3 regions of the Vagococcus luciliae genome follow, and region 3 is predicted to be linked to each of the others. Evidence: predicted binding sites of a transcription regulator. Region 3 holds the regulator's gene; each other region holds the start of a gene.

Region 1 (11,126 bases), 390 kb from region 3:
AATAAAGATGTTATTCAACATATTGTAATAGATAGAGAAGAAGCGATTAAACAAGCATTAGATTTAGCTACGAGCCATGATACTGTTATATTAGCAGGAAAAGGTCGAGATTTATATCAAAAAATACAAGGAAGAGATGTCCCGTATTTGGGAGATTATACCATTGCTGAAAACCACATCTCAAATAAACTATAATAATATTATGTGAACCAAAAGACTTAGGGATTTATCTAAGTCTTTTTTTATATTAAAAATCGATATGATAATTTTGTGAACCCTATGATATTTTATTGAATATTATACTTTATAAATGAAATTAACTCATTGAAATGTTATACTATAACACATTATTGAATAATAAAAACATTTATTTTTAATTAGCGGAGGTTGATAACAATATGAATATTTCTGATGAAGAAAAAATAGAGACACTTGGTGCCTTTGAAATTAGTGAAAAGATGGTTGAATTAGCAAAGATTAACGCAAAAGGGAATCCTTATTTAAATGCTGGACGTGGCAATCCTAATTGGATTAATAAGAAAGCACGTTTAGCATTCTCTAGATTAGTAGAATTTGGTATTGAAGAATCTGAACGGACGATTTCCGATGGAGATTTAGTTGGTTACACAGAGTTAGAGGGAATATCTAAACGTTTAGTACAATTTTTAGCACCTCAAACTAATGAAACAGATCAATTCTTAGTCCTTTGTTTAGACTATTTGAAGAATAAATTAGGATTGGATTTGGATGATGTAGTGAAAGAATTTATTGATGGTGTCTTAGGAAATTTATACCCGTCACCAAATCGTGTGTTAAAACATACTGAAATCATATTAAATCAATATTTACAAAGTGTTTTATATAATGGAGTAGACTTAGCAAATGATACCACTCTTTTTCCTACAGAAGGAGGGAGTGCTGCCATTGTTTATACGTTTAATTCTTTAAAAGAAAACAAGTTAATCAAACCTGGTGATAAAATTGCAATTAATACCCCGATTTTTACTCCCTATTTACAAATCCCTGTGTTAAACGATTATGAACTCGTTGAGTTAGATTTAAGTTCTAAAGAAGAACATAATTGGGAAATAGATCCAACGACTATTGATAAATTAAATGATCCAGAGCTAAAAGCTTTTTTTCTAGTTAATCCAAGTAATCCAGGATCAAAAGCACTAGATGATACAGCATTAAAAGAAATAAAAAAAGCGGTGATGAATAACCCTGATTTAATGATTATTACGGATGATGTCTATGGCACGTTTGTTAATGATTTTCAGACAGTCTATTCTGTTGTTCCTTTTAATACATTATTAGTGTACTCTTACTCAAAATTATTTGGTGCAACAGGATGGCGACTAGGCATCATTGGATTACATAAAGAAAATGTCTTCGATAAGTTAATTAAAGAGTTACCTAGTGAAGAACAAGCTAAATTAAATAAACGTTATAATCTTGTCGTATTAGATACTGAAGAAATGAGCTTCATTGATCGAATGGTAGCAGATAGCCGGTCGATTGGCTTGTATCATATTGCAGGATTATCAACACCGTCGCAAATTATGGAAGCTTTATTTAGTTTGACTCATTTAGTTGTATCAGACATAAGTGATGATTATATCGAGGCTTCAAAAAAATTAGTGAATGAGCGTTACGAAAAATTACATGCTGCTTTAGATTATGCTAAAGATGAAAGTGCCAAAAATGCTAAGTATTATTCAATGATTAATATTTATCATTTAGCAGAAGAAAAATATGGGGCTGAGTTTAGTCACTATTTAGAAACTCATTATGAACAAATCGATTTTTTAATTAATCTTGCGCAAAAGAATGGAATTGTTTTAATGGATGGCGTTGGATTTGGGGCTAATCCTGGTGACTTACGTGTATCTGAGGCAAATTTACCAACCAAAGACTATCAAAAAATTGGACAACAGATGCTAGAATTATTAAATGAGTACTATCAAGCATTTAAAAAACAATCATAAAAAGATGTGAAGGGTTTTACCTTCACATCTTTTTATTTAGTAATCTCTTCTATTTTAACTAAAATCACATCATCTTCATAAGCACATAATCGATTAATTTGTTGTAATAATAATAAAATCCAACTAAAAGCTAATCCAAACGCAATAATTTCAAAAACAGTAAGTGATAAATAACCAATCGTTTCAAATAGAAAATTTGCTACTAATAAAATGATAGCTATGCCATAGGAGACAATCAAAAATTCTTTTGTGACTTTGGGTAAAAGCCATTTTATCCCTATAATAAGAAGGATGATAATAAATACTAAAAGATTAGCAGCGTGATTGTGTAATTCATGCCAGACGCCTTCATTATTAGGAAAGAAACCAACACCGCCTAATGAAAGAGAAAGTAATATCATCAAAATACGTAAAATAGTAATACCTTTTCCATTATAGCCATGATTTTTTAAGTTAACGAACAAATAATCAACTAAAGCAATCATTAGTAAAGAAGCTAAAATAAGCGTTAAATTAAACGGCCAACTTCTTATCGCTTCATTTGTGCCAAGATAACTAAAGTTATGTTGCCACCACTTGCTTTGACTATTTGTTAACATAGCAAAAAAAATGCCCCCAATAATCACAGCTACTAATAAAGACACAATCATTGATGAAGTAAATATGTTGGCAGAATAAATCATAAAATAATTAATAATACAGGCAAACATAAAAAAGATAGTTATTGCAGTAAATTCATCAAAGCTAGCTCCAACAAATAGTTTGCTAATCATCCAAAAGAATGAAGACAGCAAGAGGGCTAATGTAACAGTAAATGAAAAAATAATAGTAGGGACATTTCGCCAATAGATATCCAATGTTGATTTGTTTTTAGGATTTCGTTTTCCTTTAATAAAAAAGTAAGAAAAAGAACACATACCACTAATTAATCCTAAATAAATCAAATGGCTAGCAATAGAAAAATTACCAGTTAAAGGAATTTGTCCAAGGGATTTTTGGTAAATAGAATAACAAAATATTAGTGTCATCACAATAGATGGATAAATGAAATACTTAAGTGAAATTGCTTCATTATTCTTAACAATCGTTGGTTTTTCAAGAATTAGACGATTGTCTTCCTTTCTAACTTGTAAAACTTTATCGCTTTCTAACTTATTTTCGTCAATAAACGAGGCTGGTATGTCAATTCGATATCTTTTTTGAGACATAATGCAACTCCTTTGTCATATTTCGATTTATAAAAATAATTATAACAAAAATACGTCATAATTATGAGATTATTTAATCATGATTTATATACAAAAAGCCATTCAAAGAATGAATGACTTTAATTAGTCCATAAATCATTAATCGCTTCTCTTTTTTCTTCATCAACTAAATGAGTGTATAGAGCAGTAGCACTCGTTCCTGTCTGTCCTAGTTGGTGAGAGACGGTCAGTAAACTATTTGTTTTTTTATAGAGTTGAGTTCCTACCGTATGTCGTAATTTATGTGGTGTAATACGTGTTTTAAAGGCACTACTATATTTTGCCACTAACTTTTCAACAGTTGATTGATCGATTTGTTGTGCTTTTCCTCGATAGAGTGAAAGAAATAAACTTTTTTGAGTTCTTTCTGGGTGATAGAGAGTGTGGCGTTCTTTAGCGTACTCACTAATGTATTCCATAAAAACAGAAGAAATCATTGTGGTGTCTTTAAATCCGCCTTTACGAATAACAGTCGCTTCCATATTAGAGATATCCAAATCTGACACATTCATATTGACTAATTCAGATAGACGAATTCCAGTACCTAAAAATAGAGCAATAATCGCCAAATCACGTGTTTTATTTCGTTTAAACGCATACTTTGCTTGATGACTAGTTAATAAATTTTCGTAAGACGTGTCAATAAACTCAATAAATTCTAGAGATTCATCTCCTATTAAAATTTTCTTTTCGATTGCTCGTGATCTATCTTGAAGTGTTCGTCCAGTTTTAACATTATCTATTTTTAACATAATATTTTGTTGTATATATGGTTTTCCATCTTGATTTTCTGTTTGAGTTGCTAAAAATTGAAATAATGATTTTAACGCTGTAATGGAGCGCTGAATACTTACATGACTTCTTAGTCTTCCGTCTGAGCTTGTTCCAAGACGTGGTGATGAAAGAAGGTAGCCTTTATATAATTCGACATCTTCATATGTTAAATGATTCATTTCTTCAAGTGTGATACTAGCAGTATCTGAAAAAATAAGGGACTCATGTTTTAACCATTCAAAAAAGCGACGAAATTCTTTAGAATATTCATATAGAGTGGTGACAGAATAGGGAACAATGCTTTTTTTTTGTACATATTCATGAACAAAGAAGGGAAGAGTCTTTAATTCTAATTCTAATCGATTTATATTTTTTTCTTGAGACATAAGATAACCTCCAAACGTATGTTTGTATATATAATATACTTTATTTTAAAATAAGTCAATAAGACTAATGATATATTGTTATTTTAAAATAATAATATTTTTACCTTTCTTGAAAGATGATACTTTCAAGAAAGGTAAAAAAGTATCTATGAATCTTTAAAATGTTTGATAGATTTCTATTTATTTAGGATAAATCAATATTACATAAGTTATTTAGCTGATTAATAAGAGATTAATTAGTTTTATTATCATGGTAAATATATAAGCTATTTGTTATTTAATAGTAATTAGATAACCAGTTAAACTATATAAATAATCACGATAGATCTATTTAATCAACATTATATTTTTAACTATCATAATGTATTTACACAAGTAGATAATATAAATAAACTTCATCATGTAGTCATGTTAATATAATAATGCTATAAGTCATAGCAAGATAGATAGGTTTTATTTAGTTAAATAAACTATATATATGAATGGCTCATGATGATGATGTGTTTTATGAATAATATGGTATATCTTGTAAAATTTAATCCCTAAAACTACTTCGTTTAATATATATTATGTAAACCAATTAAAAATAATTTACTTATCGACATATGATACTTCTCTCTTTCTTAAATTAACCAAAATAAAAAGCTCTAATAACTATTTTATTTTGGTTTGTTTTTTTTTGTATAATATATTACTAATTTGTTCTAACGCAGATTGCTATGTAAATAAATCTAATCCATTATAAGGATTATAACAACACATATAATTTTCTCGCAATCACGCCTTTATAACAATGGGATAATACCCTAGGTACTGATATTTAGCACCCAACATGGTGATTTCTTCAAGTGCATATTCAACTAGTTTGACGTTATCATCAATCAGGACATCAAGAATAAAGTAGTACTCACCTAATTCAGTTTTTAATGGTCGTGATTCTATTTTACTTAAATCAATTTCACGCCAAGCGAAGGCTGAGAGTACTTTATGTAAAATACCAGGGGCATTTTTAGGTAATGTTATAAATAGCGTTATTTTTTTCGGTTGGTACTCATCTTGTCTAAACGGCTCTTTACCTAATAACCAAAAACGTGTTTGATTAAATCGATTGTCTTGAATGCCTGATGATAAAATTTCTAACCCATACTCTCTTGCTGCTTCTTTTGAGGCAATTGCTGCAACTGACTCAGATGGGTGTTCAGCCACATACTCTGCAGCAAATGTTGTTGATGGAACTTGTTCTATCAACACATCCGGGTAATATGTTTCCAAAAATTGGTGTGATTGTGCTAGAGCTTGTGGATGTGATAAGATTTTTTTAGGAATGATTGTCAAATCATTTACTAATAAGTTTTGTTGTATTGGTAAAATGATTTCACGACAAACAGTGATATCTTTTTGTTGAAAGAGTCCATCCATACTTGTGTGAACAGACCCTTCCAATGAGTTCTCAATTGGTACAACCGCATAATCAACTTGATTCTTCTTCAAGGCATTTAAGCAATTCGTAATGCTTGCGTAAGGCTGTAATGATGAATCATCAAAATAATATGATGCTGCTTTGTATGTAAACGAGTTTTTTGGTCCTAAATAACCAACTTTCATTTAATCACCTACTAATTCTAAAATAACATCAGCGATTTCTTCTGGTGTTTTATTTGTGGTATCGACAATATGATCTGCAATCTCTTCATAAATAGGAATTCGAGGCAAAAAGATATCTTTCACCTCTTCTATTGTTTTATTATGCAACAACGGACGATAATTTGCCGTATCTTGCTCGATTCGACGTAATAATTCATCTAAATCTGTTTGTAAATAAACGACAGTAGCATGGTTTTTTAATAACACTTGATTTTCCTCTTTTAAAATTACCCCACCACCTGGCGATAAAATACCAGGTGTGTTTAGAAAGTCTTTTAACATAGCGGTTTCAAGCTCTCTAAAAGCTTCTTCTCCATGCTTATCAAAGTACTCAGATATAGGCAGCCCAATTTTTTTGACAATACACTGGTCTAAATCAATTTGTTTCGTTGCTGTTTTTTTTGCTAATACATTACCAACTGTGGTTTTACCTGCTCCCATAAAGCCAATTAAAACAAGCGTCATTTTAATGCTCACCTCTTGAAAGTCGTGTGACATCCTCGAAAAAAGCTGGATAAGATACTGAGACAGCTTCTGATTTTTCCATAATGACTTCTTCATCAGTCAATAAAGCAGCAATTTGAAGCATCATCCCGATACGATGATCCCCTCGACTAGATACTTTTCCACCGTGCAATTGACATGGGCCATTGATGATTAACCCATCTTCAGTTGGCTTGATATCTGCACCAATTTTTCTTAATTCTTCAGCTGTTGCGTCAATACGATTGGTTTCTTTTACTTTTAGTTCTTCAGCATTTTTAATGACTGTTTGACCATCTGCTTGTGTTGCTAGCAAAGCAATAATGGGAATTTCATCAATCAAACGAGGAATAATATCCCCACCAACTATTGTAGAAGTTAAATTACTTGTTTTGACAGTGATGGTGGCTGATTGGTTAGCATGATCTTCTTCACTAATCACCACATCGGCATTCATCTCTTCTAAAACATCTAGAATCCCTGTTCTTGTTGGATTAACCCCCACGTTTTTAAGCACGATTTCACTATTTGGTACAACAGCTCCTGCAACTAAAAAGAACGCCGCAGATGAAATATCACCAGGCACAGTGACGTTTTGTCCAACCAGTCGTTGTGGCCCTGTAATGCGAATGTCTTTTCCATCTGTTGTGATAGACCCACCAAATTGACGAATCATTTCTTCAGTGTGATTTCTAGTGGGTTCTTTTTCGATAATAGTTGTCTCACCATCAGCTTGCAAAGCTGCAAACAAGATAGCAGATTTCACTTGAGCACTTGCTACTGGCATGTGATAAGTGATTGGTGTTAGTTGATTATTAGCTGAAATATGAATAGGAGGATATTCACTATTATCATGCCCAGATAGATTAGCATTCATTTGATTAAGTGGTAACATGACGCGATTCATTGGACGTTTGTTTAAGTACTCGTCACCAAATAAAATCGTGTCGAATGACTGTTTCGCCAAAATCCCCATCATTAAACGAATAGTGGTACCAGAATTACCTAAATCAAGTGAAGTAGCTGGTTTTTTTAGACCATCAAAGCCTACACCTGTTACACGAATGGTTTCACCATCATCTGTGATTGGTACACCTAAGCTTTTAAATGCGTTAAGTGTACTTAAACAATCTTCTCCTCGTAAGAAGTTTTTGATGGTTGTGGTACCTTCTGAAATCGCACCAAACATAATGCTTCGATGTGAAATAGATTTATCAGCAGGAACATGAATGGTTCCATTTAATGGATTAGCTGAGATTAATTTCATAGTGTCATTACCTCCTATTGTATTCGACAGACATAATCTGTGTGTGATTCAATGCATTCTTTTGCTTGCAATAAATCATGGTCATTTTTAAAACTAACCTGAAGCACACCGATAATGTCTTCTCGTGTTTCTAATATTTTTAAATTGATAATTGAGATATTAGCTTCTCCTAAAAGACCTGTAACTTCAGCAATAATCCCAGGTTTATCCGGCACATCAACAAATAAATCATAAAATGCCGGGATTGATCCTTTTTGATGGATTGGAAGTTGGTCGCGGGTTTCTTTTGCCCGTTCGAAAAAATCATAAATGGCATTAGAGTCTTTACTTAATAACCACTGTTTAACTTGATTCATTTGCTTTTGCCAATCATCAAGCTCTTGAACAAGTGTTGCGCGATTGCTCATTAAGATATCCGTCCACATTTTTGGATCAGATGATGCGATCCTTGTAATATCACGAAATCCTCCAGCGGCTAATTGTTTGGCTCTTGGGTGCTCTTGATTAAAGGCATCGGCTTGATTGACTAAACCTGACGCAATAATATGTGGCAAATGAGATAGCATTGCTGTAATTTCATCGTGCTCATCAGATGTTAGTTCCACGTATTTGGCATGAGTTCCGCTGTATAGTTGTGTTAACTCCTCCACACGGTTTATGTGTCGATCGTTCGTTATAATAAAATAAGCATTTTCAAATAAGTTCTCATCAGCAGCTGTAACACCAGATTTATGTGATCCTGCCATTGGGTGAGCACCGATAAAATCAAATGGCATCTCTTTGGCTTGTTGCATGATCTCTTTTTTAGTACTACCTGTGTCACTCACTAAGAGGTTTTCTTTTAATGAAAGCGAGGATAGTTGATTTAAATAGTTTATTGAAATCGACACAGGCGTAGCTAAAATAATGACATCTGCTAATTTAGCACCTTCTTCAAATGAATCAGGAAGGTTGTCTACGATGCCAATTTTTTTAGCAATTAGTTTTGTGCTATCGAAATAATCCCATCCAATGAGTGTTACATCAGGATGGTCTAATTTTATACATTTAGCCAACGAAGAACCAATTAGTCCTAGACCAACAATCATGATGGTTTTACTAGTCATAAGCATCCTCCTAGCGACTAAAAGTTTTTAGTGTACTCTCTATACTCTTTTACTGATTGAACGAGTTCTTCAAACGAATCACTTTCAAATTTTTCAAGAATTTCATTTGCTACAACAGTTGCGACCACATTTTCAGCTACTACACTTGCAGCCGGAACAGCTGTACTATCTGAGCGTTCGATACTTGCTTTATATGGCTCTTTTGTGTCAATATCAACACTTTGAAGAGGTTTGTATAATGTAGGAATAGGTTTCATAACGCCACGTACCACAATTGGCTCACCATTTGTCATACCACCTTCAAATCCACCAAGATTATTAGTTCTTCTAGTGTAACCTTTTTGTTCATCCCACAGAATTTCATCCATGACTTGAGAACCAGGTAAAACACCTGCTTCAAACCCTACACCAAACTCTGCGCCTTTAAACGCGTTAATACTAACGACAGCTTGTGCGATTTTGGCATCTAATTTTCGATCCCATTGGACATAACTTCCTAGACCAGCTGGAACACCACCGACTAAAACTTCAACAACACCACCTATTGTGTCGCCTTTTTTCTTTGTTTCGTCGATTAAATCTCTAATCTCTTGCTCAATAGTAGCATCTACCACACGTACATCAGATTGTTCTGACATTTCGCGAATTTCTGATACAGTTAATCCATCAGGAACTGTTGCTTTAATCCCACCAAGCATGGTGACGTGACCAGCAACGTCAATGTCTAATTCTGAAAGGATTTTTTTAGCGATTGCACCGATTGCCACTCGCATTGTTGTTTCACGTGCCGACGAGCGTTCTAACACGTTTCTTAAATCATTGAAGTGGTATTTCATGCCACCAACTAAGTCAGCATGTCCTGGTCTTGGTCTAGCGACACGACGGATTTTCTTTTGTTTTTCAGGCACGTCTTCAATACCCATGACTTTCGTCCAGTTTTTCCAGTCTTTATTTTCCACGACTAGTGTAATAGGAGAGCCTAATGTTTTTCCGTGACGGAGACCTGAAGTGATTCTAACACGGTCTGTTTCAATAATCATGCGCCCACCTCGACCGTAACCTGTTTGTCGTCTAATTAATTCCTTGTTAATATCATCTGCAGTTAAAGGTAATCCTGCAGGAAGTCCTTCAATAATTGCCGTTAGTTCAGGACCATGTGATTCACCGGCTGTAATATATCTCACTAAACTTCCTCCTCGATAATGTAATCTTTTATTGTTTCTATTGGAATATCAACGATTTTGGCTTGCCCGATTTTTTTTAATAAAATAATTTTAATTGTATTACCACGAGCCTTTTTATCGTGAGTGATAGCTTCGTAAATCATGTCACGATCTAATGAAATAGAGGTTGGTAAATTAAATCTTTCCAACATTTTAATTAAATCCTCTGTCACACCTTTAGGAGATTGATTAAATGCTTCGGCACGGTTGGAAATCATGACCATTCCTAAGCTAACCCCTTCACCATGACTAATCACACCATAACCAGATGTTTTTTCAATTGCATGACCGATTGTGTGACCAAAATTAAGTGTTAAACGACTACCATGGTCGAAAACATCTTCTTCAACAACACGACGTTTGACATTTAGTGAGGCATGAATCACTTCTTCTGCATGATTTAATAAGTCTTTTTCATTTTTTAATGTACCTAGATAGTTCCAAAGATCTTTATCTGCAATAGCAGCTGATTTGATAATCTCAGCGATACCTTCTCTAACACGTCTGATTTCTAATGTATTTAACACATTAGGGTCAATCAAAACACCATCAGGTTGCGCAAACGTCCCAACTAAATTTTTCGCTTTTTTTGTGTTAACTGCCGTTTTTCCACCAATACTTGAATCAACTTGTGCTAGTAAGGTTGTTGGAATTTGCAAGAAATGAATTCCTCTCATATAAGTCGAGGCCACAAATCCTGCTAAATCACCAATGACACCTCCACCTAAAGCAATCACACCATCACTTCGTGTAAAGTCGTTATCAGCTAAAGCATCATATAAATATGTCGCTTTTTCCAGTGATTTGCTTTCTTCACCTGGTGGAACGACAAGCATAGTAATGTCAAAGCCGTGGTCAACTAAATTATCTGCCACATCCTCACCATAAAGCTCTGCGACTGTTTCATCTGTGATAATCGCTACTCGTTGTGGTCGCCAAATATTCGCCACCCATTGCCCACAAGATTTTAAAAGACCTCGTTGAACCTCAATTTTATAATGGTGATTT
Region 2 (11,126 bases), 340 kb from region 3:
TCTTTGGTTAAACGATAAAATTCACTATGCATTTTGTGATTTTCCACATCATCCACACTGACTGGTCTAAATGTTCCCAATCCAACATGAAGCGTTAAATACACTAATTTAACACCTTTGTCTTCAATTTTTTTCAAAACATCTGGTGTGAAGTGCAGTCCCGCAGTAGGTGCTGCAGCTGACCCATTTTCTTTCGCATAAACAGTTTGGTAACGATCATTATCACTTAATCTTTCTTTGATATATGGTGGTAATGGCATTTCTCCAAGAGATTCTAAAATCTCTAAAAAGACACCATCATAAGAAAAAGTAATCATTCGACCACCATGTTCTAGTTCTTCCTCAACGACTGCTTTTAATGCCCCATTTCCAAATGAAATCACGGTACCTTTTTTGGCACGTTTGGCTGGTTTAATTAAGGTTTCCCATGTGTCACCTGTTGTATTCGTTAACAATAAAACTTCTAAATGACCACCTGTATCAGGTTTTTCTCCGTGAAGCCTTGCAGGAAGAACTCTTGTATCATTCATAACAAGAGCATCTCCTTCATTTAATTCATCTATAATTGCAGGAAATTGTGTGTCCTCAATTGCTCCAGTTTTCGAATCTAATATTAATAACTTTGATGCCGCACGATTTTCTAGTGGTGTTTGTGCTATTAACTCTTCTGGTAAATCAAAATCAAAGTCAGAGGTTTTTAATGTCATATACTCACCTGTTTCCTTTCTGTTCTATCTCCCGTTGTATTTTAACACTTTTACTCATAAATAAAAACAGTCAAGATAGCTTAACTATTTTGATTATAAGGATAACCTAAATGTTGATACGCGTATTCTGTTACAACACGTCCTCGTTGTGTGCGTTTGATGAACCCTTTCTGGATAAGGTAAGGTTCATACATATCTTCTACTGTTTCACGTTCTTCACTGACATTAACGGCAATAGTAGTTAGCCCAACAGGTCCCCCGTTATATAGCTCAATCATGGCACGAAGTAATTTTTGATCGACATGATCAAGTCCTTTATCATCAACTTGCAACATTTTCAATGCTGCATCTGCAATGGGTGTTGTCACAACACCTTCTCCTGTGACTTGAGCAAAATCTCTCACACGTTTTAATAAACGATTGGCAATACGTGGCGTGCCACGTGAACGTCTAGCAATTTCATACGCACCACTTTCCTCTATCACCACATCAAAAATATCTGCTGAACGAATAATAATTTCCTTTAAATCCTCTTCTTCATAATATTCCATATGACTAATAATTCCAAAGCGATCTCTCAAAGGAGCTGATAGCATCCCTGCTCGTGTCGTTGCACCCACTAGTGTAAATGGTGGCAACTCAAAATGAACAGGATGAGAGGTAGGACCTTGTCCAATCATAATGTCCACATAAAAATCTTCCATAGCTGAGTACAAAAGTTCTTCCGCCACACGTGGTAGACGATGAATTTCATCAATAAATAGGACATCACCTGGTTCTAACTCATTTAGTATTGCCACTAAATCGCCTGGTTTTTCAATAGCTGGTCCACTCGTTGTCTTAATACCAACTTCCATTTCATTTGCAATGACCATCGCCATGGTTGTTTTACCTAATCCAGGTGGCCCATAAAGTAAGACATGGTCTAAAGCTTCTTTTCGTTGCCTTGCTGCTTTAATATAAATTGTCAACTCTTCTTTCACTTTTTGTTGGCCAATGTATTGCGACAATCGTGTTGGCCTAAGTGACTTTTCCACCACTTCTTCTGCATATAGTGTTTCAGAAGAGACAAGTCTTTCTTCTTGTTCTGACATCTTCTTTATCATTCCTTACTTTTTCATTAATAATTTCAATCCAATACGTAAATACTCATCCGTTGTTTTATCTTGATAGCTCTCAAGCTCTTTTTTGATTTTTTTGATTTCTCTTTCAGAATAGCCAAGAGCTTTAAGTGCTTCGATTGCTTCATCTAATTGTTGAGTTGGCTCAACTACAAATAAATCTTCCTGTGTCGAAATAGCGATCGTCTCAGATCCTTCTATTTCAACATCATCTAATTTTCCTTGTAAATCTAAAATCATTTGTTGCGCTGTCTTCTTCCCAACTCCTGGGAATTTAGTTAAATATGTTGCATCTTGAGCATCGATTGCTTGAACTAACCCAGCATGATCATCTAATGCCATAATCGCTAATCCACTTTTTGGTCCAATTCCTGAGACACTAATTAGTTTTAAAAATAATTGCTTTTCTTCAAGTGTGGCAAACCCATAAAGCAAATGGGCATCATCACGAATGACCTGATGCAAATAAACCGTCACATCTTGATTTAAATAGGCTGAATAGCGAAATGGATTAGCTACCGCAATTTGATAGCCTAATCCATTTGTTTCAACCACTATATAATACGGACTAGTGAATGTCACTGTCCCTTTAATGTATTCATACACTTGTTTTCTTCCTTTCACGTACGCATGTTCCCTAAAATTGTACCATATCCCAGACAATTATCCTATGCTTTAATCACTAAAAAAAGCCCCCATAAATATGGGAAGCTCTAATTAATTAAACAGTGCTAAATATTCAGCATAGCCTTCTTTTTCTAAATCTTCAACTGGAACAAAACGTAAAGCAGCACCATTAATACAATATCTTAGTCCACCTTTGTCTTGTGGTCCATCAGGAAACACATGGCCTAGGTGAGAATCAGCTTGAGAACTTCTTACTTCAGTTCGTACTCTTGCAAGCGTAGTGTCTTCAAGTTCTTTTAATGTTGCTATAGGCTTTGTAAATGATGGCCACCCACATCCAGCGTCATATTTATCCGTTGAAGAAAACAATGGTTCCCCACTAACGATATCTACGTAAATGCCATCTTTATCAAATTGGTCGTATTCGCTTGAAAACGGGCGTTCTGTTCCATTTTCTTGTGTTACTTGATATTGTAAGGGAGTTAATTGTTCTTTTAATTCATCTTTATTTACCAACTCATTCACCTTCCTAATTGTTTAAATAATTGATTTAGATACCCTACAGGTAAGCCAACGATTGAAAAATAATCTCCTTTAATTTCCTTAACAAACACACTTGCTTTACCCTGAATACCATAAGCACCTGCTTTATCCATCGGCTCGCCACTTTGAATGTAGCCATTTATATCTTCTTTATCTAGTGAATAAAACACTACTTCCACTTCTTCAATGTGTTCATATCTTTCTTCAGGGGTTATCACACAGACTGCTGTCATTACGCTATGTGTCTTACCACTTAGTTTTTCTAACATATAGTAAGCATCTTTTTCATCAATCGGCTTCCCCATAATGTCATTATCTAACACAACTGTTGTATCACACCCAATTACTGTTTCATTTGGATAAAGTTTAACAATTTCTTTAGCTTTTTCTCTGGCCATGCGACGAACATAATCTTTGGGTAATTCATCTAAATTGACCGTCTCATCTATATCGGCTGGGCTTATTGTAAAATGACTTGTCACAAATGACAATAACTCTTTTCTTCTAGGTGATGCTGACGCTAGTATCATGTACGTCTTCCTTTCTAATGTGGCTCTTGAATTCGTTTAAATAATTTTTCCATATCCTGATTGGTAAAGTGAATCAACACAGGGCGACCGTGCGGACAATTAAACGGATTTTCACATGTTTTTAACTCGTCTAATAAGGCTCGTGCTTGACGTTCATCCAAATGATGGTTGGCCTTAATTGATTGCTTACAACTCATCATAATTGCTGTAGCCTCACGAAAAGATTTCACTTCAACTTTTCCTTCTTCTAGGAAAATATCAATCATTTCACGGATGGTCGACTCTTCTTTTCCAACTGGATACCATGTTGGATGAGAACGGATAATAAAACTCTGTTGTCCAAAATCCTCTAACTCAATCCCGACTTCTTCAAACACCGATAGATTTTCTTTAATCTTTATGTAATCATCTACTGAGTATTCTAAAATAATCGGCACAAGGAGTTGTTGTTTATCTTCCCCAACGTCTCCTATTTTTTCTCTAAAATACTCATACTTGATACGTTCTTGAGCGGCATGTTGATCAATAATATAAAGTCCCTCATCACTTTGGGCAAATAAATAGGTGCCATGCATTTGACCAAAATATTCTAAATGGGGAAAACTGTGCGTTGGTGTTTCTTGCGTATCAGTTTTTGGTAGATCAACCACTTCTTCAATCACTTCATGAGAAACAGTATTTGATTCTATGTCACTCTCTTGCGTATAATTCGCATCATCTAATTTTTCTGAGACACCATTTGTGTAATCTTTTGCTTCTTTAAATAGTTCTTTTTCTTCATTATTTTTTAAATAAAATTCACCTGTCAATGAATCATAAGCTAAATTGGTATCTTGAATTTGTTGTTCACGCTCTAGTGGTTTAGCTGAATGCTCAAATGGTAATTGTTGTTGCTCTACTTTAACCGTTTCAACTTGTTTTTTAAATGGTTTGCTATCATTCACGCGAGGAATCAACACTTCCTCACCCAACGCTTTAGCAATGCTTGTTTCAATTAGCGTAACGAGTTCTTTTTCTTTACTTAGGCGAACTTCTTGTTTAGTTGGATGAACATTCACATCAACAAGCAATGGATCCATCTGAATGGATAATACCGCGATTGGAAAACGACCCACCATCAGTTTTGATCCATAGCCAGACACGATTGCTTTATTTAAAATAAAATTTTTGATATAACGACCATTAATGATGAGTGAGATATAATTACGGCTAGCTCGTGTCACTTCTGGTAAAGACACATAACCTGTTAGCTTAAAATCCAAATCATCCCCTGATACTTCAATCATTTTTTTTGCTGTATTAACACCATAAACACCGGCAATCGCTTGTTTTAAATCGCCACTTCCTAGTGTTCGTAACATTCGATGACCATCATTCGTTAATGAAAAAGAAATATCTGGATGGCTCATAGCTAACCGATTGACTACATCACCAATATTAGCTAACTCTGTTTGTAATGTTTTAACATATTTTAGTCTAGCTGGTGTATTAAAAAAGATATTTTCAACCGTTATACTAGTTCCTTTACGCAATGAATGGGATTTATGCTCTTTCACCACACCTCCTGATAAGAAAAGATAGCTTCCCTCTTCACCAGTTGATGTTTCAAGTGTCACCTCAGATACTGAAGCGATACTTGGTAGTGCTTCACCACGAAATCCTAGTGAACGAATACGAAACAAATCTTCACGTGTATGAATTTTACTGGTAGCATGTCGCTTAAAGGCATTTAACACGTCATCTGAAGCTATTCCTTCCCCATTATCAATCACTTGAATTTTCTTTAATCCTGATTCTTCAATAAAAATATCAATTTTCGTACTACCAGCATCAATCGAGTTTTCGAGTAATTCTTTAACGACTGAAGCAGGACGTTCCACTACTTCACCAGCAGCAATTTGGTTTGCTAAAATCTGTGATAACTCTTCAATTTTCGCCATGCTTTTAGCCTCCTTTTACTGCACTTTTTTCTGTAATTCAGATAAAATATTTAACGCTTCGAGTGGCGTTACGCTCAATAAATTTAATTTTTTAATATCGTTCACTACTTCAACCGATTCCGGTCTTTCTTCTGAGAACAAGGTTAATTGAGACACATCTTCTGTTAATGACTCTTCTTTTTCAGTCATAATATCCGTATCACTAGCTTCTGTTGTATGGACTGCTTGTGACTCAAAATTTTCTAATAAATCAGATGCCCGATTCAATAAATTCGTTGGTAATCCTGCTAATTTGGCCACATGAATCCCGTAACTTTTATCGGCTGGACCTTCCATCATTTTATGTAAAAAGACAACTTCACCATTTTCTTCCACTGCTCCCACATGACGATTACTAACACCTTTTAATTCTTGTTCAAGTGTTGTAATTTCATGATAATGCGTAGAGAAAAGAGTTTTAGCTCCCACATATTCGTGAATATATTCGATAATCGCTTGAGCTAATGCCATTCCGTCATACGTTGCAGTTCCACGACCTAACTCATCAAATAAAATCAAACTATTTGGTGTTGCATACTGCAATGCTTGATTTGCTTCCATCATTTCAACCATAAATGTACTTTGACCTGATATCAAATCATCTGATGCTCCAATTCGGGTAAAAATCTGATCAAAAATTGGTAAAATAGCTTTTTCAGCGGGGACAAAACAGCCAATTTGAGCCATAATAACTGTTAGAGCTAGTTGCCTCATATAGGTACTTTTTCCTGACATGTTTGGTCCAGTTATTAGTAAAATCATCGTGTCTTTATCCATCTCGATACCATTTGGCACATATTCTTGACTACCTAATACTTTTTCAACAACTGGATGTCGTCCATTATCTACCTGGATAACTGATTGATTCGTTGTCATTTCTGGGCGAACGTATTGATACGTTTCACTAATCTCAGCAAATCCTTGTAAAATATCAAGTGTTGCCACAGATTTTGCGAGTGACTGCAACCGTTCAATTGACTCTTTGACTGTTTCTCTTACTTCTAAAAACAATCGGTATTCTAATTCTTGTGATTTTTCTTGTGACTCTAAAATGAGTGTTTCCATCTCTTTCAACTCAGGTGTAATATATCTTTCTGCGTTGGCTAATGTTTGCTTTCTTTCATACCGATCAACTGGTACATCTTGAATATTACTTTTTGTCACTTCAATAAAATAGCCAAATACTCGGTTAAATTTAATTTTTAATGTTTTTATGCCTGTTGCTTGGCGTTCTTTGGCTTCCATTTCGGCTAACCACTGTTTACCATTTTTCATCGCATCACGGTATTTATCCAACTCGTCATTAAATCCATCTTTAATGACATTCCCCTCAGTAATCGATAAAGGGGCTTCTTCATTAATCGATTCACTAATAATCGAAACTAAGTCATCCATTGGTGTAATTTGTTCCAACAATGTACCAAACTGACCATTATCTAATCCTTGAATAATGGATTGAATCATCGGAATTTGTTCAAGTGATTGTTTTAACTGAAGTAGGTCACGACCATTCACTGTCCCAAAAGCCACACGTCCAGCTAATCGCTCTAAATCATAGACATGGCGTAAATATTCTTTTAAATCCATTCGCTCGAAATAAGCTTGAGTCAAAATTTCGACCATTTCTTGTCGTTCTTTAATAGCTGATAGCTTCAATAACGGACGATCAATCCATTGTTTTAATAGTCGTCCTCCCATGGCTGTTTGAGTTTCATCAAGTAACCATAACAATGTGCCTTTTTTATCCTTTGAGCGAATAGATTGGGTTAACTCTAAATTATATTTAGAATAATAATCCATTTTTAAAAAATGACTTGGCTCATAAACCTGTGCTTGTTGCAAATGACTTAATTGACGTTTTTGAGTCGTAGAAAGATAAGTCAATAATATCTGAATGGATAACTTAGCTAATTCGTCCTCTACTTTTTCCATTAGATAGCTAAATTCAGATTCTATTTCGCCTATTGTTTGAGGTGACTGAACAATCGATTGAGATTCGAACCACTCTAGTAACGAATGTGGCAAGTCACTTCCGATTACGATTTCTTTCGTTCTTAACCCACTACACTCATTTTGAACTGTCTCTTCATCTAGCAATGTGGCAACATTCATTTCCCCTGTACTTAAATCCGTATAAGAAAAGCCATAGTGACCACTAACCTCATCGTAGACAATCGCTGTTAAAAAATTATTTTGCTTTGCATCTGTTTCTTGCTTTCCTAATGCAGTCCCTGGTGTAACTAACTGTACGACTTCACGTTTCACCATACCTTTTGTGGTCTTAGGGTCTTCAACTTGCTCACAAATTGCCACTTTATACCCTTTTTCAACCAAAATATCAATATAATTGGCAGCAGAATGATGTGGCACCCCACACATTGGTATCGGATTTTCTGCATTTTTATTTCGACTAGTTAGCGTTAATTCTAATAATTGAGATACCTTTTCTGCATCCTCATAAAACATTTCATAAAAATCACCCAAACGATAAAATAAAAAAGCGTCTGGATATTGCGCTTTGATTTCAAAATACTGCTCCATCATTGGCGTATGTTTTGTTTTTTGTGGCATACAATCACTTCCCTACTCTTTTTCATTTAATAACTTTTCTAATGACTCGTTCACTTGCGATTGCAATAAAGACGTTAAATGATGTAACAAATCATTGGCTTCAACTAAGCACTCTCTATATTCAAGTACTAGAGGATGTTTATCAAACGTTTCTTGCAGTTCATCGGCTTGTCTTAACGCCTCTTTTTCAGCATTTGGTTTGTCATAGTGAGCAAATTTCACTGCTTCTTTTTGTAGCTGTTTGATTTGTTCCACCATTTCTTTTAACCCATCATGCTCATCTATTTTTTTCTCTATTTTTTTATAAGCTTTTATGGTGTCGTGATTTCCTAAACCCTCTAACAAGATAGATAAAGACTCATTTATTTGTGTATCATAGACTTCTCTTTTCGCCATCATAAAAGCTCCTTTCTTATCACATTATTCTCTAAATGGACTGTCTGCACTAATGGTACTTGCTTCTATTTTTTTCGCTTTTCCTGTCTTATCATCAATATCTATCACACAATAAGATAAGATTGAGCGCCCACTTGCGACTACCTCAAAACGATGTGGTAAAGCAGTACGAAATTTTTCAATAACAGCTGTTCTTTCCATACCTAAAATACCGTCATATGGACCAGTCATTCCAACATCTGATAAATAGGCTGTTCCTTGTGGCAAAATACGAGCATCATTTGTTTGAACATGTGTATGTGTCCCAACAATCGCTGAAATACGCCCATCCAAAAACCAACCCATTGCTTGTTTTTCACTCGTTACTTCTCCATGAAAATCAATAAAAATATGAGATGTTCTTTGTGATGCTTCTTCGACTAATTTATCAATAACATCAAATGGATCATCTATTGGTGTCATAAACGTTCTTGCTTGTAAGTTAATGACGGCTAACTCAATCGTATTCACTTTAACATAGACAATTCCTTGTCCAGGTGTTGTGTCTTTTGGAAAATTCACTGGTCGAACCATTTTTTTTGCGTCCTGTATAAACTCAAAGATATCGCGGTTGTCCCACGCATGATTACCTAACGTTACCACGTCTGCCCCATCTTGTAATATTTCTTTATATATTTTTTCTGTAATCCCACGTCCTGCTGCGGCATTCTCACCATTGACAATGGTCACCTGGGGACGATATTTTTTCTTTAATTTTGGAAGATAAGTACCTAAGGTTTCTCTCCCTAATGATCCAACGACATCTCCAACAAATAATAAACGCATTTATTTTCCTCTTTTCTAATTAGCTACCAATATATTTTAACAAGTTTCAAACCTAAATAAAAGAAATCGAAGTTTTTTCTATCTTTCATTCTATTATTTTTATGTTAAAATGATAAAAATAGTGTTTATTGAAAGGATGTCGTTAGTATGTCAAACACTCTACTTATCTTTGGCGGAAGCGGTTTTATTGGAAGAAACATTTGCCAGAAGGCTTTAATTCAAGGATATCACGTCTATAGCATTTCAACGCATGGAAAACCTAGTTTAAATGAAGACTGGATACATCATGCGAACATGACTTGGATTGCAAGCGACGTAGTAGACCATGACACTTGGCAAAAACAACTTCCACAAAATATCTACTATTGTATTAATTTAATTGGAATATTACTCCCATCAAACAAGCAAACCTATCAAAATAGTATCATTGAACCAAATAAAATTATCAGCCAATGGGCATCATCTCACTATGTTCCTTATTTATTTTTATCAGCTAAATTAGGACCATTTGGCTATATTAAGGCTAAAAAAGAAGCTGAAAGCTATTTAATAGCTCAACCAAATGTCAACACGATTGTCTACTCTGGTCTAGTCACACAAAAAAAGAAGCGGTTTAAACAAATGCAAGCAATAGCTTTAAAATTAGGTTCTAGCTTGCCTCTTTTATCGTACTGGTGTAGACAAGTCTATCCTATTGATGTAGACAAACTTTCAAAAACTATTTTGAACATTATTAGTACACCGGATAAACAAAGTAAATATGTTGATTTAACACAGTAAAAGGAGCTGTCTGAAGTGAATATTTTAATAACTGCAGGAGGAACATCTGAAGCCATTGATTCGGTTAGAAATCTAACCAATCACGCCACAGGTTCTTTAGGAAAAGTCATAGCAGAAACGCTAAGTCCGCATGTCCATACTATCTTTTATGTTCATGGGCCAAGGGCTGTTTTACCAGATAAAGATAATATTCATAACTATCCTATTTCTTCTGTCAGAGATTTAGAAAAAACGATGCATGATTTATTAACTACTCATACCATTCACACTGTCATTCATAGCATGGCTGTCAGTGATTATGAGCTTGATTACACAACATCAGAAGTTAATCTTGCCAAACAACTAGCCGATGTCATTACAACTAAACAACCTGCAACAAAAGAAAATCTTGAGACATTAATTAAAGAAACACTAATATCTAATCAATTTGTAACAAATAAAGAGAAAAAAATTCGTTCAACCTCTGAACAACTGATTATCGCGTTAAAAAAAGCACCTAAAGTGATTCATTCTATTAAGAAGTGGCAACCAACCACTCAGCTGATTGGATTTAAATTATTAGTGGGTGTCCCAGAAATAGACCTAGTAACAGCAGCAAAAGAAAGTATTGAAAAAAATAAAGCTGACTATATCGTAGCAAATGATTTAGAACATATTTCAACTACTCAACATCAAGCTCTCATCATTAATCAAATAGGTATTAAAGAGCGATGTGAAACAAAACAAGACATTGCTAATAGTCTGTTAAATATCATTAAACAGGAGGAATAAACTTATGCCAAAAGTATTATTAGGAGTTTCTGCAAGTATTTCTGCCTATAAAGCAGCTGATATTATCAGTCAATTAAAAAAACAACAAATCGACGTTGAAGTGATTATGACAAAAAATAGCACGCAAATAATTCCACCACTAACCCTTCAAGTACTATCAAAAGAGATGGTTCATACTGATGTCATGTATGAGGGTAAACCGAGTGATATTAATCACATTGATATGGTAAAACGCGCGGATTTATTTTTAGTTGCTCCTGCTACTGCTAATATTAT
Region 3 (11,126 bases):
TCACGTTTTGATGGAGATAATACGTAGGCTCCACGTGCAACCCCTTCATAGGCTTTTTCTTTTGTTCCTTCAAGAACTGGTAAGTTTTGTCTTGATAAAGCTAAAACAGTTGGTGTTTCTGTTGATGTTGCAGCCAATTTCCATGCTGCTGATACTTCATTGCCATCAGCTGGACGAATTAAGTTTACATTTGGTATCCCACGTAAGCTTGATAACTGTTCGATTGGCTCATGCGTTGGACCATCTTCACCAACTGCAATAGAGTCATGTGTTAACACAAATGTTACAGGTGCTTTTTGAATCGCTGATAAACGCAATGCTGGACGTAAGTAGTCGACAAATACGAAGAATGTTCCACCATACACACGGGTTCCACCATGCAAAGCAATCCCATTCATTGCTGCTGCCATACCAAATTCACGAACACCAAACCAAATATTACGGCCTTCATATTGTCCTGGTTCAAAATCTTTTTCAGCTGCCACCATTGTATTGTTTGATGATGATAAATCGGCTGATCCTCCCCAGAATGATGGGATTTCTTTTGATAAGACTTGAATGGCTTCTTTACTTGTCACACGACTCGCAGCACTTTCACCAAGTTCATATGTTGGTAAAACAGATTCCAAATCAACTGTCACGTCATCTTTGAAGGCTTCTTCAAATTGTTTCGCTAGTTCTGGATAAGTAGCTTTATAATCAGCAAATAGTTTTTGCCACTCTGCTTCTGCTTTTTCACCTTTTTCTACCATATCAGCGTGGAAACGTGTTGCCACTTCTTCTGGTACAGTAAATGCTGGGTAATCCCAACCGTAAGATTTTTTAGCAAACGCCACACCGTCAACTCCAAGTGGTGCACCATGAACTTTGTTTGTTCCTTCGTTTTCAGCACCAAATCCAATCACTGTTTTGACTTCAATCATGGTTGGTTTTGTAGTTTCTTTTTGTGCGGCTTCAATAGCATTCGCAATTTCTTCTAAATCGTTGCCGTCTTTGACTAAAATGTGTTGCCATCCTGATGATTCAACACGACCTTTAACGTCTTCCGTAAATGACTTATCTAATGGTCCGTCTAATGAAATACCATTTGAATCATATAACACAATTAATTTACCAAGTTTTAAATGACCAGCTAAACTGATTGCTTCTTGAGAAATACCTTCCATTAAATCACCATCACCACATAAAGCATACGTGTAATGGTCAACGATATTAAATTGATCTTTGTTATATGTTGCAGCGAGGTGCGCTTCTGCCATCGCAAATCCAACACTCATCGCAATTCCTTGACCTAATGGACCAGTTGTTGCTTCTACCCCATCTGTATGATGAACTTCAGGATGTCCTGGTGTTAAACTATCCCATTGACGGAATTTTTTTAATTCCTCCATTGGTAAGTTATAACCTGACAAATGAAGTAAACTATAAAGCATTGCGGAACCATGTCCTGCCGATAACACAAAACGGTCACGGTCTGCCCATTGTCTTGATGTTTTAGGATTGACCTTTAAAAATTTTGTCCAAAGAGTGTAAGCCATTGGAGCTGCCCCCATTGGTAATCCTGGATGTCCTGAATTTGCTTGTTGAACCATGTCTAAACTAAGCGTACGAATTGCATTCACACCTAGTTGATCAGTTTGATCAAATAACATATAACGCCCTCCTATTTAGGTTTTTTTTACCTTTATTATATTTTACATCTAATAATATTAATTTACAAGCGTTTTTATAGAAATAACACATGAAATTTTATCGATCATGTAATCCTTTTTCTTTTTGGATTTGTTTTAATTTCTCAGGAGTAACATCTGTCCCCTCTTCATCGACTACTTTCATTCCCTCAATGTGATTTCTCATACCTTTTCTAAAACTATGTAAATATTCTTCCCTCAATAATTGTTGTTCTTTTTTTTCAACGTCAGTTAGTCCCTCAGTTGTTTTTGCTTTCTTTGCTAGCTCATTAATTCTTGCTAATTTTTTTTCACTTAACATAAGTCACGACCTCCTTAAAGTTCTACCTAAATAGTAGCTTAAAAAAGATAAAAAAACAATTATATATCGTTCAAACGTACGAACATGCGTTTGATTTTAAGAAAAAATTATGTTACACTCAAAAAAAAGGAAATGAGGTATCATCATGTCAACTAAACGTTCTTCTAGGCAATTAGACGTTTTAAAATATATTCATGAACAAGTTGAAAAAAAAGGGTATCCTCCAACTGTAAGAGAAATTGGAACAGCTGTTAACCTTTCATCAACGTCTACTGTTCATGGTCACTTATCACGTTTGGAAAAAAAAGGATTGATTACTCGTGATCCAACTAAGCCCAGAGCAATCGAATTAACAAATGAAGGGTTAAAAATGATTGGAGTTAACTCTCCTTTTATTCCAATGCTTGGTGTTGTAACTGCAGGTGAGCCAATCTTAGCTGTTGAAGAAGCATCAGATTTTTTCCCATTACCTCCTGACTTAAAATATGAAGAGAATAGTTTATTCATGTTAACCATTCGAGGAGATAGTATGATAAATGCTGGGATATTTGATGGTGATCATGTCATTGTAAGAAAACAGTCATCTGCTATTAATGGTGAAATTGTTATTGCTATGACAGATGAAAATGAAGCAACATGTAAAAGGTTTTTTAAAGAAAAAAATCATATTAGATTACAACCGGAAAATGATACATTAGAACCAATTATCTTAAACAGTGTCGCTATTTTAGGTAAAGTGGTTGGACTTTATAGAAATCATATTTAATAAAGCATAACGTTATGCTTTATTTTTTTCTTTACAAAGAGAACAGATGTTTGTATAATATGTTTACAGATAAGAACATACGTTCTATCGAATAGTTTAAGGAGTGGTTTTATGTTTGCTATTAGAAGATATGCTCTAATTTTAATTGTCTTAATTATTGGTGTCATTTTAGGTAACATGGGATTAGATGTTGCATTAATTATATTGACCCCACTTGTATTATTGTGGTTAATGCTTTGGGATGAAAAAAGTTATCGTCGCTCTCAACAAAAACATAACCATCTATCCTATAAAAAATAAGCATTGCTTTTTATGAATGATTCATCTACCCTTAATTAAAAAGAAAGGATGAGTCATTTGTATAAAGATACTATTGAATTAACAAAGGAATTAACTAATATTCCTTCTCCAACAGGAGATACTAAAAAAATTATTGCATTTATTAGTAACCTATTAAATAAATCTGGTTATAAGCCTTGTATTAATAATAAAGGAAGTTTAATAATCACTGTTCCTGGAACAAATCAAGAGAAACAACGATTTATTACTGCACATATTGATACTTTAGGAGCTATGGTGCGTGCGATTAAACCAGATGGCCGATTAAAACTTGATCTAATTGGTGGTTTTAATTTTAATGCTATCGAGGGCGAATATTGTACGATCCATACTCAAGAAAATAAAGACTATACTGGTACCATTTTAATGCATCAAACTAGTGTTCATGTCTATAAAGATGCTGGTACCGCTAAACGTGATCAGCAAAATATGGAAGTCAGAATTGATGAAAAAGTTTCTTCTAAAGAAGAAACTGAAAAATTAGGTATCCAAGTTGGAGATTTTATTAGTTTTGATCCAAGAACTATTATTACATCTTCAGGTTTCATAAAATCTCGTCATCTAGATGATAAAGTTAGTGCAGCTATTTTAATTAATTTTTTAATAAACCTTAAAAAAACAGGTGAAACACTTCCTTATACAACCCACTTCTTCTTTTCAAATAATGAAGAAATTGGGTATGGTGGAAATTCAAATATTGATTCTCAAGTTGTTGAATATGTTGCGGTTGATATGGGTGCCATGGGAGACGATCAACAAACAGATGAATACACTGTATCAATCTGTGTCAAAGATGCTAGTGGACCTTATCATTTAGGACTTCGGAATCATTTTGTTTCCCTATGTAAAGAAAAAAATATTCCTTATCAATTAGATATTTATCCTTATTATGGAAGTGACGCTTCAGCTGCTATGAGAGCTGGTGCAGATGTCAAACATGGATTGATAGGAGCTGGTATCGAATCTAGTCATGCTTATGAAAGAACACATAAAGATTCAATTGAATCTACTGAACAGTTGGTAAAAGAATATTTGTTTAGTTCTTTATCATAATAAAAAAACAAACTCAATGAGTTTGTTTTTTTATTTAAAACTATATTGCTTGACCTTTTCTGCTTTTCGTCGTATGGTTAGTTCATAAGCTTATATTATAGTGTGGTTTAAAACCATGATGAGCAGGCAATATATGGATTGCTTAAGTCCTTAGTCACCATATTTAACTTATTAATTAATATTTAATTATTAAGATTGCCTCAAAAGGTATAATATAGTCTTATCGTTCGTTATTGATAAGTTTAACACTCTTATCAATATCACCTAGATTAATCGATTAGCTCATCACAACGATTACATCTACATGAACTAAATAACGAACTAATTAAGATGTTATATTCTAAAGGAGGAAATTATTTATGTCAGTAGTGTTAAAAGTAGAAGAAAGAGCAACTAGACCAAGATCTATCAGAAGAAAACTTAGAGAAGAAGGTCGTGTACCCGGTGCTGTGAATGGTAACGGAATACAAAATCTATCAATTTCTGTTGATGCACGTCAACTTGAAAAAGATATTCGTGAAAATGGATTAAATGCCGTTTATGTATTAGATTTAAACGGTAAAAAAATAAGTACATTATTACACACTTACGAATTAGATACATTTACTAAATCATGGATTCATGTAGAATTCTTAGCAGTAGATATGTCTCAAGAAACTGAAGTTGAAGCAGAATTATCACTTGTTGGTACTCCTAAAGGGGTTAAAGCTGGTGGTGTTCTTGAACAAAACTTATACAGTGTTATTGTATCAGCTACTCCAGATAAATTACCAGAACGTGTTGAAGTAAACATTGAAGATTTAGAAATTGGAGATTCTTTAGTAGTTGCTGATATTCCTAAACATGATGAGTTTACAATCATTACAGATGCAGAAGAACAAATTTGTGCCGTAGTTGAAATGGCTGCTCCTGTTGAAGATGAAGCTAACGATATTGCTGCAGAACCTGAATTAGTTAATGCTAAACCTGAAGAAGCTTAATTAGAAAATACACTAAACAGAACTCTTTTTAAGAGTTCTGTTTTTTTATACTTTAAGAGATTACTAAAATCACTGAAGAAGTTCCACTCTTTATCTCTTTCTATGATAGAATACTTATGAATTACTCTTATTCTAAAAGAAAGTAGGTTAAATGTATGGTTGGTATAGATAAAATAAATTTTTACACCCCAAACACATATATTAAATTAGAAGAACTAGCAAATTATCGTGGGGTAGATCCTGATAAATTTACTATAGGCATTGGACAATCAAAAATGTCTGTTCCTCCTATAAGTCAAGATACAGTCAGCATGGCTGCAAATGCCGCCTATCCTCTACTTACGAAAAATGATTTAAATAACATAGATTTAATTGTTGTTGGAACTGAAACAGGTGTCGATGAATCAAAATCAGTTGCTTCATTTATTCATCAACTGCTAGACATCCATCCTTTTGCAAAATCAGTTGATTTAAAACAGGCTTGCTATGGTGCGACAGCTGGTTTAATGATGGCTGTTGATTTTGTTAGACTACATCCTGATAAAAAAGCATTAGTAATCGGATCAGATATTTCAAGATATGGACTAAATAGTTCTGGCGAAGTTACACAAGGAGCTGGTGCTATTGCAATGATTATCAGCTCTTCACCTAGTATTTTAGAAATTGAGGAAGTATCCGTTTCTATGACAAAAAGTATTTTTGATTTTTGGCGACCAAATTATTCTAAAACAGCAATCGTCGATGGTAAATTTTCAAATGAAGCCTACATTTCTTTTTTCAGTGAGCTATGGCATGAATACAAGAATCGTACCGCTCGGTCATTTGAAGATTTTTCTGCGTTTTGTTTTCATTTACCTTATACAAAAATGGGTAAAAAAGCACTTATGCCCTTGCTTGATGCAGAAGCACCTAACAATAAAGACTTACTGTTAGAACATTACCAACTTAGCACTACCTACTCTCGTGATATTGGAAATATTTATACTGGTTCTCTTTATCTAAGCCTAATGTCTTTACTAGAATCAACTTTATCATCACTTAAAGAAAATCAGCGTATTGGTTTCTTTAGTTATGGTAGTGGTGCTGTCGCTGAAATTTTTTCTGGTAAACTTGTTCCAGGTTTCAAAGATGCTCTGTTAACCAAACAACATGACACACTATTAAATGATAGAATTTCTTTATCTATTGATAGCTATACAGACATGTTTAATGATGAGTTAGCCATTGATTCTGAAGGAAACCATTTATTTAAACAAGACAAAACAGATAATGGCGTTTTCTTCTTTAAAGGTGTTGAAAATCATCAGCGTTTATATGGGAAAAATAAAGAATAAGGAGAATCTTTAGTGGACAAATCATTTGATAAATTTTATAAAAAAACACGAGATGAACGATTAGCAACTTTATTAAATGCACAGCTCTTAAGTCAAGAAGATTATTCTTTGTTTAAAAAAAATATGCCATTAGATGAAGATGTTGCTAATTCTCTAATAGAAAATCAGTTGACTCAATTTCCTATACCTTTAGGAGTAGCACTAAATTTTATCATTGATGGAAAAGAAAAAACCGTCCCCATGGTAGTTGAAGAGCCTTCTGTTATCGCTGCTTGTAGTTATGCTGCTAAAATGACTCGTCCAAATGGCTTTGAAACATCTATCACAAGTTACTTAAAAAGAGGGCAAATTATTTTCACCGGTGTTGAAAATCTTGAAACTGCTCAAAAAATGCTACTATCACATTTAGAAGAAATTAAAAAAGTCGCTAATCTCTCTCACCCTTCCATCGTGAAACGTGGTGGTGGCTTACAGAACATTGAATGCTCAATATTTAAAGATGAAAATGACGAAACTTTTTTCACTGTCTATCTACTGATTAATGTTGGAAATGCTATGGGAGCTAATATTATCAACACGATATTAGAAGGCGTCACACCTTTTATCTCAGAATTAATTGATGGAGAAGCTCTAATGTCTATTTTAAGTAACTATAATACCGAATCATTGGTCACTGCAACATGCTCGATTCCTTTTAGTCACTTGGATAGTAAAACGACAAACGGAAAAGAAATTGCTCACCGGATTGTACAAGCTACTAGATATGCTAATCTTGATACGTATCGTGCAGTCACACATAATAAAGGCATTATGAATGGGATTGATTCTGTTGTCATCGCAACTGGAAATGACCCACGTGCTGTATCTGCCGCTGCTCATGCTTATGCTTGTCGTAATGGACGTTACCAAAGTATGGCAGATTGGCACGTAAACGATGATTCTCTTATTGGTGAATTAACGTTACCTGTGTCTATCGGGACTGTCGGGGGGGCAATCTCTGTCCTTCCTATGGCTAAAGCTAATCTTGATATGTTGGGTATTACAGATTCACAAGAACTGGCTAGAGTGATAGTATCAGTTGGTTTAGCACAGAATTTGGCTGCCTTAAAAGCTCTTGTTAGTGACGGCATCCAAAAAGGACATATGAAACTACATGCTAGTTCTCTTGCTATCCAAGTTGGGGCTGTTGGGGATGAAATAGAACAGGTCACTGAAAAATTAAGACAAGCATCTCACATGAATACTCAAACTGCTACAGATATTTTAAAGCAACTAAGAGAAATATAGAAAAAGCAACTCCAAATTAAAACGGAGTTGCTTTTTTATTTATAATAAATGGTTATCTTTTAATAGCTCTTCGACAAATGTACCTTGAATTTTTTTAAGTTCATGTTTTTCAACTTTGCTCATTAACCAAGGAACTTTTATTTCAGGGAGAGTTTTCTTATCTGTTAAGTAATAAGTCGCACGAAGTAACGTACGGATGTCAAATGCTGAAGCAAACACTTCTGGTACTCCTCTATCCACATCCATTAATTCATACACAGCTTCCATTGCTGTTCTAACAGAATACTCTGTCGTAAAGACTGTGTCTCGTTTAGTTTCTGCGAAATTCCCAATGAATGCTAAATTCTTAGACCCATTTGGTACAACTAATGGTCTATCCCCATTTGCTCTTGGCATAAAGTAAGACGTAATAAATGGCATATAAGTTGGGACCACATTGACAGAATTTTTAGCTAAATCATCAATTTTTTCAACGGGTACCCCAATATGATACAACCATTCTTTCGCTATTTCTTCACCAGTACATGAAGTAATTGGTTTTTTTACATAATTTCCATCTTTGTTTGAACACAATGCATAAAACCAGATAACTAACTCATCTTTAGGTTGTTTTTTAAAGTGTGGTTGACGATTAATAGTGTAACTTTGACGCCAATTTGAATCTTCAGAATACACAATCCCACCTGTTACAACTCGACCTGAATAAGGATCTCTTTTACTGATATTTTCAAGATATGGTGCTATTTTTTTATCTAATGTTGTGATTGTAGCAGACACTACCCAGCTCTCACTTGGTAAATTTTCACAGAATTTTTCTGGATGACCAAACTCGTCACATTGTTCTGCTAATTTTTTCCATAGATTCCAACTACCTCCAAGATCTTCTTTACTTGGAATTGGTGCTGGTGTTGTTTGTGTACCATATGTTGAACTTTCAGTGATTGAACCATTTGTTACAAACACTAAATCGTCTTCTTTTAACTCAATTGTTTGTTCTTTCCCATCTACGATCAATTCTAATTTTTCAGCTATTTTTTGATTGTTAGCACAATTCACAATGATATTATCAACTTTTGTATTGTATTGGACTGTCACACCTTGCTCAGTTAAATAGTCAACTAATGGCATCACTAGAGACTCATACTGATTGTATTTGGTGAATTTCAATGCACTAAAATCCGCTAAGCCATCAATATGATGAACAAAACGCATTAAATAGCGTCGCATTTCCATTGCTGAATGCCAGTTTTCAAAAGCAAACATTGTACACCAGTATTTCCAAAAGTTTGAGTCAAAAAATTCTTGTGAAAAGACTTCATCAATTCTTTTATCTTGTAAATCATCTTCCTTAGTTAAACACAGTGAGATAATTTCTTTAAGCCCTTTTTCAGTCAATGTGAATTTTCCATCGGTATCTGATTGAACACCTTGACTATGAATCAAGCGACATTCTGATGAGTTTGGGTCTTCTTTATTTAACCAATAAAATTCATCTAATACTGAGGCATTTTCTACCTCTAACGATGGAACTGAACGATATAAATCCCATAAACATTCAAAGTGATTTTCCATCTCACGACCGCCACGTATAACAAAGCCATAATGATCTTTGTCAATCCCATCAAGAGATCCACCTGGAAGTGGTAACTCTTCTAAAATCGTAATTTTATTACCTGGTAATTGAGCATCTCTGATTAAAAAAGCTGCTGCAGATAATGAGGCTAATCCTGATCCTACTAAATAGACAGCTGAAATGTTATCTGTTCTTTCTGGTTTCTTTGGTCGAGCAAACGCTTCATAATTTCCATTACTTGTATACATTATCATAACCCCCAGTGTTATAAAACTTCTTTATAAGAGTTATTCTAACGCACATACAAGTCCACAAACTTTTATTTAATGCATTTCAACTGACAAAAAAGAACAATTATATGATAAAGGTTAATTTTTTTATAAAAACAATTTATAAGCATTATAACAATTGACAAGAAGGACACCAATTATCACAAATTGATAAATTGTCGTCACTTTTTCTGATGATACGCTTTGACTTAAATAAGCACCTAAAAATCCACCAATAATTCCAGCTGGTATAATATAAATTAACAAGTTTAAATCAAAGTGTGAAAAACCTGTACTAAATTGAATAGTTACTATTTTGGATAACTGAGAAAATAGAATAGTCACAATTGAGTACACTGTGGCATTTTTTATCGGAATACCAAATAACAACATTAACATAGCAACATTTAAAGGTCCGCCACCTATTCCCAAAAAACTAGCAATGGCTCCTAAAAATAACCCACATATTAAAATTGTGAATACTCCCGTGAAATGCTGTCCTTTCCACTGATTTTTACTATATAAATATGAAAATATCAATGTTGCCATAATAAGAATAATTTGTATCAGTGAAACTATCTTTTCTGATGACAAGAGACTAACTAATTTATCTAACCCTAAACTTCCAAGAATACCTCCTAAGACAGAGCCAAATGATAACCATAGAGCAAACGACCAATTTATTTTAATTCCATTTTGTGCTTGCCTGATTGTTGAGACAATCGACATACTTAAAACAGCTACCGTTGAGTAAAATGAAATACTTAAAATGTCATGAAATCCTAATGTATCAAATAAAGGTTTTATAATCACTCCCCCACCCATACCAGATATAGCACCAATACTATTGGCAAAGATGATAATAAAAAAATAAATCCAGCCCACCATTTATTTTTCCTCCTCAAAAAAGACTACTTACTTCCCAGTCTAGTGGGAAAAAAGTAGCCTGTCTATCTTTATTTTTCTAAATAAGCCAATAAAGGTGTTAATGATTTTTCATAGCCAATAAATAAATGATTCATCGCGCGAGAGAAAGCAGTATATAATATTTTTTGATCTCGAATAGTGGTAAAATGAGCCGCCGAAGCATTTAATAATAATACATTATCAAATTCTAGCCCTTTCGCTAGATTAATACTAGTGACATGAACCTGTGTTTCTTCATCAAAGAATGTTTCTATGATCTCTTTTTCATGCTCTGTTTTCACTAATACCGTCAATTTTTCACCATCTAACTGACTCAATACGTTAGCCACTACTTCTTTAATCTCTGATGGTTGATTATATTTGATTAATTGCGGTGCAACTCCTTGTGGACGAATTGGGACAATCGTCGCATTTTTTGATAGTGACAATTCATTAAACGCTTTAGTAATCGCTCCTGTAGAACGGTAACTCGTTAACAATTGATAGGTTGTTACCTCTTTATCATCAACTGAAAAAAGTGTCTTAATTTGTTTAAAAGGTGTACTAGTGTTAAAAATAGCTTGGTTTTCGTCTCCTACCATGGTGAAGTCGCTTTTTGGAAAAAGC

What was found. Region 3 encodes LexA, which represses DNA repair genes until DNA is damaged. Its sites were predicted from a motif close to CNAACANNTGTTNG; they were not measured.
Region 1: the regulator LexA is predicted to act here: its motif matches at 4,407-4,420, upstream of xerS (tyrosine recombinase XerS).
Region 2: the regulator LexA is predicted to act here: its motif matches at 2,452-2,465, upstream of ruvA (Holliday junction branch migration protein RuvA).

Annotation. Positions count from the first base shown of each region.
Region 1 covers NZ_CP102451.1:1,551,770-1,562,895, forward strand. The annotation lists gene G314FT_RS07530 (UDP-N-acetylmuramoyl-L-alanyl-D-glutamate--L-lysine ligase) at 1-195, shown strand, start outside; gene G314FT_RS07535 (bifunctional aspartate transaminase/aspartate 4-decarboxylase) at 399-1,988, shown strand; gene G314FT_RS07540 (DUF998 domain-containing protein) at 2,021-3,196, opposite strand; gene xerS (tyrosine recombinase XerS) at 3,316-4,395, opposite strand; gene pheA (prephenate dehydratase) at 5,173-6,000, opposite strand; gene G314FT_RS07555 (shikimate kinase) at 6,001-6,504, opposite strand; gene aroA (3-phosphoshikimate 1-carboxyvinyltransferase) at 6,506-7,789, opposite strand; gene G314FT_RS07565 (prephenate dehydrogenase) at 7,804-8,895, opposite strand; gene aroC (chorismate synthase) at 8,913-10,079, opposite strand; gene aroB (3-dehydroquinate synthase) at 10,079-11,126, opposite strand, start outside.
Region 2 covers NZ_CP102451.1:819,223-830,348, reverse strand. The annotation lists gene queA (tRNA preQ1(34) S-adenosylmethionine ribosyltransferase-isomerase QueA) at 1-707, opposite strand, end outside; gene ruvB (Holliday junction branch migration DNA helicase RuvB) at 788-1,801, opposite strand; gene ruvA (Holliday junction branch migration protein RuvA) at 1,817-2,434, opposite strand; gene msrB (peptide-methionine (R)-S-oxide reductase MsrB) at 2,546-2,980, opposite strand; gene G314FT_RS04290 (Maf family protein) at 2,977-3,528, opposite strand; gene mutL (DNA mismatch repair endonuclease MutL) at 3,543-5,468, opposite strand; gene mutS (DNA mismatch repair protein MutS) at 5,484-8,078, opposite strand; gene G314FT_RS04275 (YlbF family regulator) at 8,091-8,474, opposite strand; gene G314FT_RS04270 (TIGR00282 family metallophosphoesterase) at 8,499-9,299, opposite strand; gene G314FT_RS04265 (NAD-dependent epimerase/dehydratase family protein) at 9,447-10,079, shown strand; gene G314FT_RS04260 (phosphopantothenoylcysteine decarboxylase domain-containing protein) at 10,095-10,850, shown strand; gene G314FT_RS04255 (phosphopantothenoylcysteine decarboxylase) at 10,855-11,126, shown strand, end outside.
Region 3 covers NZ_CP102451.1:1,162,675-1,173,800, reverse strand. The annotation lists gene tkt (transketolase) at 1-1,652, opposite strand, end outside; gene G314FT_RS05770 (DUF896 family protein) at 1,750-1,992, opposite strand; gene lexA (transcriptional repressor LexA) at 2,138-2,758, shown strand; gene G314FT_RS05760 (hypothetical protein) at 2,870-3,058, shown strand; gene G314FT_RS05755 (M42 family metallopeptidase) at 3,116-4,150, shown strand; gene G314FT_RS05750 (50S ribosomal protein L25/general stress protein Ctc) at 4,510-5,130, shown strand; gene G314FT_RS05745 (hydroxymethylglutaryl-CoA synthase) at 5,286-6,464, shown strand; gene G314FT_RS05740 (hydroxymethylglutaryl-CoA reductase, degradative) at 6,477-7,751, shown strand; gene G314FT_RS05735 (oleate hydratase) at 7,791-9,572, opposite strand; gene G314FT_RS05730 (sulfite exporter TauE/SafE family protein) at 9,702-10,481, opposite strand; gene G314FT_RS05725 (HelD family protein) at 10,550-11,126, opposite strand, start outside.